Regions from separate parts of the Agrobacterium sp. NPDC089420 genome, predicted to be linked through region 2. Evidence: riboswitches for the same ligand, from Rfam matches in the RefSeq annotation. Region 2 holds a riboswitch; the other holds the start of a gene.
The links. Region 2 has a riboswitch for S-adenosylmethionine ahead of ACI2KA_RS04335 (O-succinylhomoserine sulfhydrylase). Riboswitches for the same ligand answer to the same signal wherever they lie in the genome.

Region 1 (7,547 bases), on a different contig from region 2:
CCCTTGTGGCCGCGATATTCGGCGCGCATGGCCTGAAGCTCGCCGACACGGCGCATGTTGCGTTTGCGCCGCGCGGTCACGCCATACCGCATCCAGTGTTCTTCGCGTTCGATGGCCTTGCCGAGCTTGTGCTGCTCCAGCTCTTCTTCTTCCAGCACCTTGTCGCGCCATTCCTCGAAATGGGCAAAGCCGCGATTGAGACGGCGGGACTGGCCGCGATCGAGCCATACGGTCGAGGTCGAGACTTTTTCGAGAAAACGCCGGTCGTGCGAAATCAGCACCAGCGCACTGCGTGACTGCTGCAATTCGCTTTCCAGCCATTCGATGGTGGGCAGGTCCAGATGGTTGGTCGGCTCGTCCAGCATCAGAATATCGGGCTCGGGCGCCATGACGCGGGCAAGCGCCGCGCGCCGCGCCTCACCGCCGGACAGGCTTACCGGGTCCTCCTGCCCCGTAAGCCCGAGATGCTCGAGAAGATACGTGACGCGATAGGCATCGTCACCCGGTCCGAGGCCGGCCTCGGCATAGGCCTGAACGGTATTGTAACCGGCAAAATCCGGCGCCTGTTCCAGATAGCGGATGGTGGCGGCCGGATGCCGGAACACCTCGCCCGACTGCGCCTCGACGAGACCCGCAGCGATCTTCATCAGGGTGGACTTGCCCGAGCCGTTGCGCCCGACGAGGCAGATGCGGTCGCCAGGTTCCACCTGGAGATTGGCGCCATCGAGCAGCGGGGTCACGCCGAAGGTCAGCTTGATATCATCGAGTTTCAAAATAGGGGGTGCCAAGGCGTCAGGCTCCGGTCAGATCATAAGGGCGGGCGAGCACGATGGCTTTGCCGCTTTTCAGCGAGAAATGCACAGGGCCGCCATTCGCGACATTGGAAATAGTGCGGGAAGAGCCGAAAGCAAGCGCGAAATCTTCAAGCGGATAACGCACATTGCCGATATCAAGACCCTCAAGGGCGGTGAATCCGGCCACAGAAAACAGCGATCCGGCCGGCAGATCGATAATCAGCGAACCGGCAAGCAGGGGCCGCGCCTCTTCTTCGCCGGAGGTCAGCGTAACCTCGAAACCCCGCTCGGCAAGCGCCACCGCATAAAGCAGGTGCTGAAGCGCATGGTCGCTTCGAGCCCCGCCGAGCGCACCCACCAGCAGCAGCGAATGCGCGCCGCGGGAAAGAGCCTCGGAGACAGCGATCTCACCATCCGTCACCGCCTTTGCGGCGGGGTAAGGCTGGCGCTCCACATCGGGCCAGGCATCGAGCAGCTCCTTGCTGGCGGAATCGAAATCCCCGACCCACAGCTCCGGCTCAAGCCCGAGCTGGCCGGCATGGCGCATGCCGCCATCGGCCGCAATCACGCGGCTATCCGCAACCGCCTCTTTGAGACGATCGGTCACCGTGACATCGCCGCCAAGCAGAATGGTGAAGCGCTCTTTATCCATGCCCTGCCTTATCGCAACTGGCACAAAAAGGGAAAGCCGAAACCCGATGAAAACCGCCTATATTGATTTTCGCCGGCTTCGGGATTATGAAACGCCTCAGTGGTGATTTGCCGACCGGCTTGCAGCCACTTTAAAGAAGTCGCTAAAGGGTCGAGGAAAAAGGCAATTTCCTGGAACCGGTTGCGATTTCGCTGCCGGTTTTTTTGTTTTCGCAACGTTCTTTACGTGATCCGGAAAAGAGAGTTCGACATGCCGATCAAGATTCCCGATACGCTTCCCGCCTTTGAGACCCTCGTTCATGAGGGCGTGCGGGTCATGACCGAAACGGCGGCCATCCGGCAGGATATCCGCCCGCTCCAGATCGGGCTTCTCAACCTCATGCCGAACAAGATCAAGACGGAAATCCAGATGGCGCGCCTCGTAGGCGCCTCGCCGCTGCAGGTGGAGCTTTCGCTGGTCAGGATCGGCGGCCACCGCGCCAAGAATACGCCCGAGGAACATCTTCTGTCCTTCTATGAAACGTGGGAGGAAGTGCGCCACCGCAAGTTCGACGGTTTCATCATTACCGGCGCGCCCATCGAGCTGCTGGATTATGAAGATGTGACGTACTGGAACGAGATGCGCCAAATTTTCGAGTGGACGCAGACCAATGTCCATTCGACGCTGAATGTCTGCTGGGGCGCCATGGCCGCCATCTACCATTTCCACGGCGTGCCGAAATACGAGCTGAAGGAAAAGGCCTTCGGCGTCTATCGTCACCGCAATCTCTGCCCTTCATCCATCTACCTGAACGGTTTTTCGGATGATTTCCAGGTCCCGGTCTCCCGCTGGACGGAAGTGCGCCGCGCCGATATCGAAAAACACCCCAACCTCGAAATCCTGATGGAGTCGGAGGAAATGGGTGTGTGTCTGGTGCATGAGAAGGCGGGCAACCGGCTCTACATGTTCAATCATGTCGAATATGATTCAACCTCGCTTTCGGACGAATATTTCCGCGACGTGAACTCCGGCGTGCCGATCAAGCTGCCGCACGATTATTTCCCGCACAATGACCCGGAACTTGCCCCGCTCAACCGCTGGCGCAGCCATGCCCATCTGTTTTTCGGCAACTGGATCAACGAGATATACCAGACAACGCCCTACGATCTCGAATCCATCGGGAAACTGGCCGCATAAAGCGCGCCGCATGCGGTCAAATGCATGCGACGCGTTTTCACCCCTGGTTGAAGCGTATTTTTGTCCCGAAACCGCAAGACACTTTTGAAGGACATGCTTTGCATTGCGGGATTGCGAATTGCCGGAAAATGACGCAACGTCCGCCCGGCAATTCGCGACAACCGGGAGAATGACGAGATGAGCGACGGTGCGGTACGGGAGAATTTCGGTTTCACGGCAACCGGCGAAAAGGTCGAACGCGTCACCATCTCGAAAGGCGGTTTGACGGCAAAGGTCATCACCTGGGGCGCCGTCATCCAGGACCTGCGTCTCGACGGCCACCAGCCGCCGCTGGTGCTCGGTTTCGATAAATTCGAGGACTACAAATATTCCTCCTATTTTGGCGCCACACCGGGCCGCAACGCCAACCGCATCGGCAATGGCAGGTTCTCCATCGACGGACACGAATATCAGCTGGAGCTGAACGAAAAGGGCGTAACCCATCTGCACGGCGGCAGCGACGGCATGGGCAAGCGCAACTGGATGCTGATGGAACATGGCGAAAGCCACGCGGTGCTGCAGATCATCGATCCCGATGGCCGCGCCGGTTATCCCGGCAATTGCACGGTGACGGCCACCTACACGATCCGCGACGGCGGGGTGCTGTCGGTGGTTTATGAAACGGTGACCGACAGGCCGACCATCGCCAATGTCTGCCAGCACTCCTATTTCAACCTCGATGGTGCGGAGACGGCGCTCGGACACGAAATCAGCATCGCCGCCGATTATTATCTGCCGACCAATGAACAGCAGATACCGACCGGCGAAATCCGCTCCGTCGACGGCACCGTCTTCGACCTGCGCCAGCCGACGCCGATGCGGCGCAAGGACAATGGCGAGCAGGTTCTCTATGACCATAATTTCTGCCTTTCACCCGAGCGCCGCGCCAAGCGCAAGATCGCACGCGCCTATTCGAGCGCCTCGGATATCGCCCTTGAGGTTCATACGACGGAACCCGGCGTGCAATTCTATTCGGCGTTCAAGCTGAATGTTCCGGTTCCCGGCCTCGATGGCCGCCACTATGGTCCCTTTGCCGGTTTCTGCCTGGAAACGCAGATATGGCCGGACGCCGTCAACCACGCGGATTTTCCGCATGCGGTCCTGCGGCCGGGCGAAACCCTGCGGCAGGAAACCGATTACATCTTCACGAAGGGCTGAGTTGGCAGGCGGGGATCAGTCCAGCACGCAGCCGACATAAGCACCCGAGGCCCGCGCGCGCCGCTCGATAAGGCCTGCCAGCCGTTGCAGGCCGCGCCCCGGCTTGCTGGCGACACGGTCGATGGGATTGGGCAAGGAGACGGCAAGCAGCGCCGCCTGACGGGAACTGAGTTTCGCCGCCGGCACCTTGAAATGATGCTGCGCCGCAGCCTCGATGCCGTAAATGCCGGGTCCCCATTCGGCAACGTTGAGATAGATTTCCATCATCCGCTTTTTGGACCAGACGAAATCGGCAGCAATCGCCAGCGGCAGTTCCAGCCCCTTGCGCACGAAAGAGCGGCCGTTCCATAAAAACAGGTTCTTTGCCGTCTGCATCGGAATAGTGCTGGCGCCACGCGTCGCGGCCCCGTCGAGCGCATTGCTGACCACGGATTGCATCTGGTTCCAGTCCACCCCGCCATGGAAGCAGAACTGCCCGTCCTCGGACATCATCACGGATTGTATGAGACGTGGCGAAATATCCTCAAGCGGCACCCAGCGTCGGTCGTAACCCTGCAGGGTTACCAGATCGGCCAGCATCAGCGTCGAGACAGGGCGGAAAAACGGCAGCGCATAAACGGGAATCAACAGATAGGGCAGGATCAGCAAAGCCAGCAAGGTCATGATGATGCGCTTTGCCAACGTGCGAAAATCCACCTTCGGACTGCTCCGGTCTTCCGCCAGCACGGCGTAATCTGCGTCGCTTTCAGGCGTACCGCTCACTATCCGTCCCCGCGCCCCACGCCAATTGAAGCCTTTCATAGTCCATTGCCGCCTACAAGGCGAGTCCGGTCACACTGTTGCCGTTCCGGAATCACGAAAAGGTTTGCCTGCATTCGCGCGGCGTGCCAAAGAGCGCGGCATGGACGCTCAGATGACGAATTTCGAAACGCGGCTGCGCGAAAACGCAGCCAAAACCGAAGACCTGCTTGGCCGCCTGCTTTCGGGCGAAGCGCTTGCGGACGAGATCACCCGCCCGCAAAACCTGCTCGACGCCATGCGCCATGGGGTGCTGAACGGCGGCAAACGCCTGCGGCCCTTCCTCGTCATTGAAAGTGCCGAACTTGCGGGCGGGGACGCCAAAGCCGCCCAGTATGTCGGCGCCGCACTGGAATGCCTCCATTGTTATTCGCTGGTTCATGACGATCTGCCGGCCATGGATGATGACGACCTGCGCCGCGGCCAACCGACGGTGCATCGCAAATTCGATGAGGCGACTGCCATTCTCGCCGGCGATAGCCTGCTGACGCTCGCTTTCGATATTATTGCCGCGGATGAAAATCCGCTTGCGGCCGAACGCAAGGCGGCACTCGTGCTCTCGCTCGCCCGCGCAGCCGGCATTGGCGGCATGGCCGGCGGACAGGCACTCGATCTTGCTGCGGAAAAGAGGACGCCGGACGAAGCCGGCATCATTACATTGCAGGCTATGAAAACCGGCGCATTGCTGCGTTTCGCCTGCGAGGCGGGCGCGATCATTGCCGGCAGCGACAATGCGGAAAGGCAGCGGCTGCGTCTCTTCGGCGAAAAGATCGGCCTCGCCTTCCAGCTTGCCGATGATCTCCTGGATCTGACCGCCGATGCCGCCACCATGGGCAAGGCGACCGGCAAGGATGCCGCACGCGGCAAGGGAACGCTGGTGGCGCTGCGCGGCGAAGAATGGGCGCGCCGCAAATTACAGGAACAGGTGGCGGAAGCAGCGGAACTTCTGGCTCCCTATGGCGAAAAGGCCGCGATTCTCATCGCGGCCGCACGCTTCATCGCCGAACGCAAAAGCTGAACCGGCTTCCCGGCTCAACCCTACACCCGATCAGCCCTTGAGGGGCGAAATCAGCACTTCGACACGGCGGTTCTGGGCACGGCCATCCGGCGTTGCGTTAGAGGCGATCGGCTGCGAGGGACCGAAGCCGAGCGTCGAGATACGGCGCTGGTCGACGCCGCGCGCGCCGAGATAATTGGCGACCGATGCCGCGCGACGCTCCGAAAGCCCCTGATTGTGGGCCAGGCTGCCGGTGGAATCGGTGTGACCGTTGATGTCGATCAGCGTGCGATTGAACTTGTTCAGCACGATCGCAACGGAATCGAGCGTCTGATAGAAGGGCGGGATCACCTGATCCTGATCCGTCGCGAAAGTGATGTTCGAGGGCATGTTGAGAACGATGTTGTCGCCGCGGCGCGAAACCGAAACGCCGGTTCCCTGAAGCTGGGCGCGAAGCTCGGCTTCCTGACCATCCATGTAATTGCCGATGGCGCCACCGGCAAGCGCACCGATGCCGGCGCCGATAAGCGCGGCGTTGCGGCGACCGACCGGCGAACCGCCAACAGCCAGACCACCGAGTGCGCCGACCACGGCGCCGATACCGGCACCGCCGGCCGTATTCGACATCTTCTGCTCACCCGTATAGGGATCGGTGGTGGTGCAGGCGGAAAGATAGGTCCCGCAAAGGGCAACGATCGCGATTTTTTTGATCATGTGTTTTGATGCTCCGAGAGTTTCAGGAGGTATGACAGTAAAATTCCGGCCTTTTCACGGTACGCTTTACTCCGCCGCATCTTTCCGGCCAAAACGCTTTTCGATGTAATCGGCCACAAGCGCTTCGAAGTCGCCAGCAATGTTGGGACCACGCAGGGTAAGCGCCTTTTCCCCGTCGATGAAGACGGGAGCGGCGGGGCTTTCGCCGGTTCCGGGCAGCGAAATACCGATATCGGCATGTTTGCTTTCGCCGGGACCGTTGACGATGCAGCCCATGACAGCAACATTCAACGCCTCGACGCCGGGATATTTCTCACGCCAGACCGGCATGTTCTTGCGAATATCGTTCTGGATGTTCTGCGCCAGTTCCTGAAACACGGTGGACGTGGTGCGTCCGCAGCCGGGACATGCCGCAACCACCGGAATGAATTGCCGGAACCCCATGACCTGCAGCAATTCCTGCGCCACCTGCACCTCGCGGGTGCGGTCGCCGTTCGGCTCCGGCGTCAGCGAGACGCGGATCGTATCGCCAATGCCGTGCTGCAGCACGTATCCCATGGCGGCGGACGAGGCGACGATGCCCTTGGAACCCATGCCCGCCTCGGTGAGGCCGAGATGCAGGGCGTGATCGGACCGCTCCGACAGCATCGAATAGACGGCAATCAGATCCTGCACCTGGCTGACCTTGGCGGACAGGATGATGCGGTTGCGCGGCAGGCCGATCTCCTCGGCAAGCTCGGCGGAAATCAGCGCCGACTGGACGATGGCCTCACGCGTGACCTGACGGGCGGAAAGCGGAAACCCCTCTTCCTTGTTCCTGTCCATCAGCGTCGTCAGCAATTCCTGATCGAGCGACCCCCAGTTGACGCCGATGCGGACCGGCTTGTCGTAACGGATCGCCATTTCGACGATCTCGCCGAACTGCTTGTCCTTTTTATCTTTGAAGCCGACGTTGCCGGGATTGATGCGGTATTTCGCGAGCGCTTCGGCGCAGGCCGGATGATCGGCCAGAAGCTTGTGGCCGATATAATGGAAATCGCCCACAAGCGGCACATCAAGCCCAAGACGCAGCAACCGCTCGCGGATTTTCGGAACGGCGGCCGCACTCTCGTCCCGGTCCACGGTGATGCGCACGATTTCCGAACCGGCCCGGAACAGCGCCGCAACCTGCTGCACGGTGGCGTCGATGTCCGCCGTATCGGTATTGGTCATCGACTGC
Region 2 (7,547 bases):
GTCCTCACCTCCAGGCAGATTGCGGCGCTGCGGCCGGCAGACATCGCCTCGCTTTCGGAGATCCAGATCGCCGCGCTCGGCACGGCTGGGGTGGTGGGCCTGACCACCGATCAGATCGCGGCCCTCGGCACCGATCAGGTCGCCGCGCTGACCAGCGCCCAGATCGGCGCGCTCAGCTCGAAACAGATTGCCGCCCTCGGGGCCGATGACCTGGATACCTTCACAACGGCCGAGCTGGCCGCAATCAGCTTGAACGCGATCCCCGGCTTGTCGGCGGCAGTGATTGCTGCGCTGACGACGGCTCAGATCGCGGCCCTCGGTACGGCGGCGATAGCGAACCTGACCATCGACCAAATTGATGCGCTCAGCACCGGCCAAGTGGAGGTCCTGAGCAATGCGCAGGTCGGCGCCCTCACCTCCAGACAGATTGCAGCACTGGGCACGGGCGACATCGCCGCGCTTTCCACGGCGCAGGTCGCGGCTCTCAGCGCCGCGGGCGTGGCGGGCCTGACCACCGACCAGATCGCAGCCCTCGGCACCGATCAGGTCACGGCGCTGACCAGCGCCCAGATCGGCGCACTCAGTTCGAAACAGATTGCGGTTCTCACCGCCGATAAGCTGAATACCTTCACCACCGCCGAGCTGGCGGCAATCGGCATGAGCGCCATTGCGGGCCTGTCGAGCGAGATTGTCGCGGCGCTGACGACGGCGCAGATCGCCGCGCTTGGCACCGCGGCGATAGCGGGCCTGAGCACCGGGCAGGTCGCCGCCCTCAACAGCGGTCAAATGGGCGTCCTCTCCACTAGCCAGATTGCCGCCCTCACCTCCAGGCAGATTGCGGCATTGCGGCCGGCCGACATCGCCTCGCTTTCAACAAGCCAGATAGCCGCACTGGACGCCAAGGCCATAACAGGCCTCGGCAGCGCCCAGGCTGGCGCCATGAGCATCGGGCAGATCGAAGCATTCTCCGTTCGTCAAATAGCGGCATTGAGTTCGGATGCGCTCAAGGGCCTGTCCGCGACCATGTTGGAAACCTTCTCGACGGAAGAGCTCGCTGCGATTGGCTCAAGCGCGATAAAGGGACTTCCGACGGACTTTATCGCCTCACTTTCGTCCGCCGAGGTTGCGGCCCTGGGCACGGCCGGCGTCGCCGGATTGACCAGCGACCAGATCAGCGCGCTTGGAAAGGACCAGATCCAGGCATTTTCCACCGCTCAGATCGCCGCATTGAGTTCCGCCGCCCTCGCCGGGTTGACCATGGAGGGGCTGGACACCTTCTCGACCGAGGAACTCGCCGCGATCAGCTCAACGGCGATCAGGGGCCTCTCCGCCACCCTTGTCGCATCCCTGTCGCCTGCGGAGATCGCCGCCTTGACGACAGGCCAGATCGCTTCGCTGAGTTACGGTCAGGTGGCGGCAATGGATGCCGCACAAATCGGCGCTTTGTCGATATCGCAGGTCAGCGCGCTCACCGCGATGCAGGCAGCCGCATTTGGCCGCGACGATCTCACGGGGTTTTCCACCGAACAAATCATCAGCTTGAGTTCGAAGGCAATCTCGGGACTGAGCACCAGTGTACTCGCCGCCTTGACGGCATCGCAGGTGACGGCCTTCACTCCAGGCCAGATCGCCGCCATGACAACTGCACAGGTCGCAGCACTAAACAGCGACGACCCGGCAGACAGCTCCACCCAAACCATTGCCACAAACGTAAGCGAGACCAGCACGCAGGCGAACACGTCGGTCGAGACGCAAACAGCATCTCAAGACTCGTCCGACGTCGCCGCAACCATTTTGTCCTATCTGAACGTCTGATTTTCGCGCGTGAGGGGCATGACGGCAACTGTTGATGGCCGGGAAAAGTCGCTGGAGCGGGTGAAGGGAATCGAACCCTCGTATTCAGCTTGGGAAGCTGCTGCTCTACCATTGAGCTACACCCGCACGCAGAACAAGACATCCGACAGTTCGTATCGGGTGTCAAGCACCCGGCGGGTTCATTATTCCGCGCGGAAATGCTTGGAGAGTTTCAGGCCCTGCGCCTGATAGTTGGAGCCGAGGCCGCTGCCATAAAGGCCTTCCGGTTTCTGCAGCATATGCTCATAGACCAGGCGGCCGACGATCTGGCCGTGTTCGAGGATGAAGGGCACCTCGTGGCTGCGGACTTCGAGTACGGCGCGGCTGCCGGTGCCGCCGGCCTGGGCGTGACCGAAGCCGGGATCGAAGAAGCCGGCGTAATGTACCCGAAATTCGCCCACGAGCGGGTCGAAAGGCGTCATTTCGGCGGCATAGAGTGGGGGCACATGCACGGCTTCGCGTGAAACGAGAATATAGAATTCATCCGGATCGAGGATCAGTTCCGCGCGACCACGCGCATAAAGCGGTTCCCAGAAATCGAGAACCTCGTGCTGGGCCTTCCTGTCGACATCCACCACGGCCGTGTGATGTTTGCCGCGATAACCGATCAGCCCGTTTTCGCCGAAGCCCTTGAGATCAATCGAAAGCGCGATGCCGCCGCCCGTCACGTTCGGACTTTCGCTGGCGACCAGCGTTTCCGTTTCGTGCAGCTTCAGAAGCTCGCCTTCATTGAGCAAAGCATGGCCGATGCGGAAACGGATCTGCGACAGGCGGGACCCGCGGCGCACCACGATGGGGAAGGTGCGCGGGCTGATTTCCAGATAGAGCGGCCCCTTATATCCCGCCGGGATCTTGTCGAATTCCTGCGCATTGTCGGTCATGACGCGGGTGAAGATATCAAGGCGGCCGGTCGAGCTTTTGGGGTTGGCGGACGCCGACATATCCACCGGCAAGTCAAGGCTTTCCATAAGCGGAACGATATAAACACAACCGGTCTCCAGCACCGCGCCCTGGCTGAGATCAACCTCATGCAGGCTGAGACGATTGAGCTTGTCGATGACGCGGGTTCCGGGGCCGGGCATGAAGCTGGCGCGCACGCGATAGGCCCTGGAGCCCAACCTGAGATCGAGGCTGGCGGGCTGGACCTGATCAACATCAAGATCGGCCTCGCTTTTCAGCCTGCCGCCCGCAAACAGCGCCCTGATTGCGCCGTCCGCCAAAATGCCCGTGGTTCTCGTCATCGTCATCATTCCTTTTTACGGCGACAAAACCAAAAGGAAAGCATTGACGCAAGCCGGTAACGGCAGTATGGCAAGCTTATCCCGTGGTGATTTGGCCGGTCGGCTTGCAGCCACGTTAAACAAGTGGCTAAAAAGACCGGGTGCTTGGAACCGGTCTGCTTTTGCGACCGGTTTTTTGTTTTGAAGGTGATCACATGAGCAATAAATGGCGCCCGGCAACCCAGCTCGTTCACGGTGGCACGCTGCGCTCACCCTATGGTGAAACGTCGGAAGCGATCTATCTGACCCAGGGTTTCGTCTACGAAAACTCCGAAGCCGCCGAAGCCCGCTTCAAGGGCGAAACGGATGGCTTTATCTACGCCCGTTATGCAAGCCCCACCAACGACATGTTTGAAAAGCGCATGTGCCTGCTGGAAGGTGCTGAGGACGCCCGGGCGCTCGCCTCCGGCATGGCCGCCGTCACCGCCGCCATCATGTGCCAGCTGCGCGCCGGCGATCATATCGTTGCCGCCCGCGCCCTCTTCGGCTCCTGCCGCTGGGTGGTCGAGACGCTTGCGCCGAAATACGGCATTGAGTGCACGCTCATCGACGGGCGTGATCTCGGCAACTGGGAAAAGGCGATCCAGCCGAACACCAAGCTGTTCTTCCTCGAAAGCCCGACCAATCCGACACTCGAGGTAGTGGACATCGCCGGCGTGGCGAAGCTTGCCAACCAGATCGGCGCCAAGGTGGTGGTCGACAACGTGTTTGCGACACCACTTTTCCAGAAGCCGCTCGAACTCGGCGCCCATATCGTCGTCTATTCGGCAACCAAGCATATTGACGGCCAGGGCCGCTGCCTCGGCGGCGTCATCCTTTCCGACAAGAAATGGATCGAAGAAGAGCTGCAGGACTATTTCCGCCATACCGGCCCCGCCATGTCGCCCTTCAACGCCTGGACGCTTCTGAAGGGCATCGAGACCCTGCCACTGCGCGTGAAGCAGCAGACGGCCAACGCCTCGAAAATTGCCGATTTCCTCGCCGGCAACGGCAAGGTCGCCAAGGTCATCTATCCCGGCCGCGCCGATCACCCGCAGGCGGACATCATCGCGCGGCAGATGTCCGGCGGCTCGACGCTGGTGGCTTTCGAGCTGAAGGGCGGCAAGGATGCAGCCTTCGCGTTGCAGAATGCGCTGGAGATCGTGAAGATTTCCAACAATCTCGGCGATGCCAAGAGCCTCATCACCCATCCCGGCACGACAACGCACAAGAACCTCTCCGACGAGGCCCGTGCCGAACTCGGCATTTCCGGCGGCACCCTGCGCCTTTCCTGCGGCATCGAGGATACGGACGACCTGCTGGACGATCTGGCGAAGGCCCTGGCGGCGGTTTCCGCCTGAAAATTCGTTCGATGATCGCCGTGGCCTTCCCTGGGGCCGGCCATGGCGCGATCGGCCGGACGATGACAAAATCCTTTAGCGCGCAACCAATATTTACCTTTACCGTTATCCCTAATGGTGGAAAACGGCGCGACAGAAGGAGCCTCCTGCCCGTCAAGCCATTCATTTTCTTGACGATAGCCTGAGCCTATAGTGTAGGATACGGAGGCAGGCATAATATCGAGGTGTGGCGCGTATGTATCGTGCTCTGACAAGGGATATCGAGGTCACGGTTGATCCGTATTATCTCGAGGAACAATCCGACCCGGATGACGACCGTTACGTCTGGGGCTACAAGGTCGTGATCGCGAACAATTCCGATATTCCCGTCACCCTCGTCAATCGCTATTGGCACATCACCGATCAGAACGGCCAGGTGGATGAAGTCTACGGGCCGGGTGTGGTGGGTGAGCAGCCGCATCTCAAACCCGGTGACAGCTATGAATATTCCTCAGGCTGCCCGCTGGACACGCCGTCAGGCCTGATGTTCGGCCATTATGAAATGGAAACGGACAATGGCGAGGTGTTCAACGTCACCATACCGGCCTTTTCACTGGATTCACCCGGCCTGATGCGGGTCCTGAACTGAAATGGAAGCCCCGATATTGCAGGCGTAACGATATCGGTTGAGAACCCGCCAGCCGGGACCTGGCCCGGCATCATAGGTCTTTTCTACCAGAGACGCGATTGTGTCGCATCCCGGCTCAAGGACGGGATGACGGCGTGCGGATGCCACGGTTTCGCCTTCAGACGTTTTCGAACTCGCTGACATCGTAGCGATAGGTGGTGGAGCAGAACTCGCAGGTCACGGCAATGGCGCCGTCTTCTTCGCTCGCCTCGATCTCCTCGGCGGTGAAGCCGGAGAGTACGCCCTTGATCTTGTCCCGCGAGCAGCTGCAGCGGTCGAAAATGGCCTGCGGATCATAGATGCGCACACCACTTTCATGGAAAAGCCTGAAGAGCAGGCGTTCCACCGGCACCTGCGGATCGGTCAGCTCATCGGTATCCACCGTGTTCAACAGCGTGACGGCTTCCGTCCAGGCATCGTCCTCCTGTACCTCATGACCGCCCTCATCGCCGTCGCCACCATGCAGGTCGCGCATGCGCAACCGCTCGGGCGCCTGCGGCAGGAACTGGGCGATGACACCGCCGGCGCGCCAGCCGTGGCGGGGCTTGCCTTCGCCGTCGCGGTCGAAGAACTCGGCAACGCCAAGACGCACGCGAGTGGGAAGCTGCTCGGACTGGCGGAAATAGACGCCGGCAATATCCTCCAGCGAGGAGCCATCGAGCGGCACAATGCCCTGATAGGGCTGCATGCCGGCGCCCTGATCGATGGTGAAAGCCAGAATACCGCTGCCCAGCAACTGTTCCGGCGAGGTCGCGCCGGCTGCGATTGCCGCCGCCAACCTGTCCTCATCGAAACGGGCGTAAGCGCGCATGCTTTCCGGCGCGGAGAAATCCGCCACCAGCAGGTCCACCGGGCCGTCACCCTTGGTCTGAACGGTCAGCTTGCCGGAAAACTTCAGGGATGTGCCGATGAGCGCCGTCAGAACCGTCGCTTCTGCCAGCAGACGGGCGACCGCCGCAGGATAATCATGCCGCTCGAGTATGGCATTCAACAGCGGTCCGACCTGTACGGCGCGGCCGCGCACGTCCAGACCTTCGACCTGAAAGGGCACAACCTTGTCGTCGCCAGCAAAATCGAGATCATCCAGTTCAACCGTTACATCTGCCATGTGATACTCCCTGGCGCAGCCGTGGCGCCGCTACCGTCCAAAAGTCCGGCTTTTACAGTGTGGTTTTTTGCTTGTCGCACAGAGACCCGGGAAGCGAAACCGCTTCCGGAGAAAAACGTGCAAATCGTGGCGCTGACCCGCCGGCAGAACCGACGGGCCGCTTCGAAGTCCCACAGATGGTAATCTACGCAGACAAGTTCAAGCGCCCGGTGGGATGAGTATCCGCGCGGGTGCTTTTCGTCAGATGACGCCCATGCACCATGCGATGATGGACTTCTGCGCGTGCAGGCGATTTTCCGCCTCATCGAAGACCACGGATTGCGGGCCGTCAATGACCGCATCCGTCACTTCTTCACCGCGATGCGCCGGCAGGCAATGCATGAAAAGCGCGTCTTTTTCCGCCTTGGCCATCAGGGCGTCATTGACCTGATAGGGCTGGAAGATGTTGTGACCGCGCGCCTTGTGTTCCTGGTTCATCGATACCCAGGTGTCGGTGACCACACAATCCGCCCCCGCTACCGCCTTGTCGGCATCGTGGCACAACATGATCTCGCCGCCATTGTTGCGCGCCCAGTTCAGGAACTTGTCATGGGGCTCAGACCCCATCGGCACCGCCATCGTCATACGATAACCGAAGCGGGCGGATCCTTCGACGAAGGAATGCAGAACATTGTTGCCATCCCCCGTCCAGGCGATGGTCTTGCCCTTGACGGGGCCGCGATGCTCTTCGAACGTCATGATGTCCGCCATGATCTGGCAGGGATGGGTATCATCCGTCAGAGCGTTGATGACCGGCACGGTTGCGTGTTCGGCAAGTTCCAGCAGGCGCGAATGATCCGTCGTGCGGATCATGATGGCGTCCACATAACGCGACAGCACCTTGGCCGTATCGCCGATCGTTTCCGCACGACCCAGCTGCATCTCCGTACCGGAGAGGAAAAGCGTCTCACCGCCGAGCTGGCGCATTCCGACATCGAAGGAGACGCGGGTGCGGGTGGACGGCTTTTCGAAGATCATTGCCAGCATCTTGCCGGCAAGCGGCTTCTCCGCGGTGCCGGCCTTCGTCGCGGCCTTGCGCGCGCGGGCATCGTCAAGAATTGCCCGCAGGTCCTGCGAGCCAACGGCCGACAGGTCGAGAAAATGTTTAGGTGAAGCCATTTCAAACTGTCCCATGCTCGCGAGCCTCCGGGAGAGGCCCGCCCTCTAGTGTTTCCTCAGGCGATTTTCGCCTGTTTTGCGGTCAGGGATGCGGCTGCCGCTTCAACGCGCGCCAGGCCTTCACGGGCCTCTTCCGCGGT

Region 1: it holds a riboswitch for S-adenosylmethionine, as region 2 does, so the genes downstream of both, metA (homoserine O-succinyltransferase) here and ACI2KA_RS04335 (O-succinylhomoserine sulfhydrylase) in region 2, are expected to answer to the same signal.

The regions. Positions count from the first base shown of each region.
Region 1 is NZ_JBJDMY010000006.1:189,010-196,556, reverse strand. It holds gene ACI2KA_RS11820 (ABC-F family ATP-binding cassette domain-containing protein) at 1-788, opposite strand, end outside; gene ACI2KA_RS11815 (thiamine diphosphokinase) at 793-1,446, opposite strand; SAM riboswitch at 1,536-1,612, shown strand; gene metA (homoserine O-succinyltransferase) at 1,696-2,622, shown strand; gene ACI2KA_RS11805 (aldose epimerase family protein) at 2,800-3,819, shown strand; gene mtgA (monofunctional biosynthetic peptidoglycan transglycosylase) at 3,835-4,482, opposite strand; gene ACI2KA_RS11795 (polyprenyl synthetase family protein) at 4,721-5,635, shown strand; gene ACI2KA_RS11790 (OmpA family protein) at 5,666-6,328, opposite strand; gene ispG (flavodoxin-dependent (E)-4-hydroxy-3-methylbut-2-enyl-diphosphate synthase) at 6,395-7,547, opposite strand, start outside.
Region 2 is NZ_JBJDMY010000002.1:355,792-363,338, reverse strand. It holds gene ACI2KA_RS04350 (beta strand repeat-containing protein) at 1-1,815, shown strand, start outside; tRNA gene ACI2KA_RS04345 (tRNA-Gly) at 1,868-1,941, opposite strand; gene ACI2KA_RS04340 (2'-deoxycytidine 5'-triphosphate deaminase) at 1,998-3,095, opposite strand; SAM riboswitch at 3,169-3,247, shown strand; gene ACI2KA_RS04335 (O-succinylhomoserine sulfhydrylase) at 3,290-4,474, shown strand; gene apaG (Co2+/Mg2+ efflux protein ApaG) at 4,710-5,102, shown strand; gene ACI2KA_RS04325 (Hsp33 family molecular chaperone) at 5,260-6,249, opposite strand; gene argF (ornithine carbamoyltransferase) at 6,490-7,407, opposite strand; gene ACI2KA_RS04315 (aspartate aminotransferase family protein) at 7,464-7,547, opposite strand, start outside.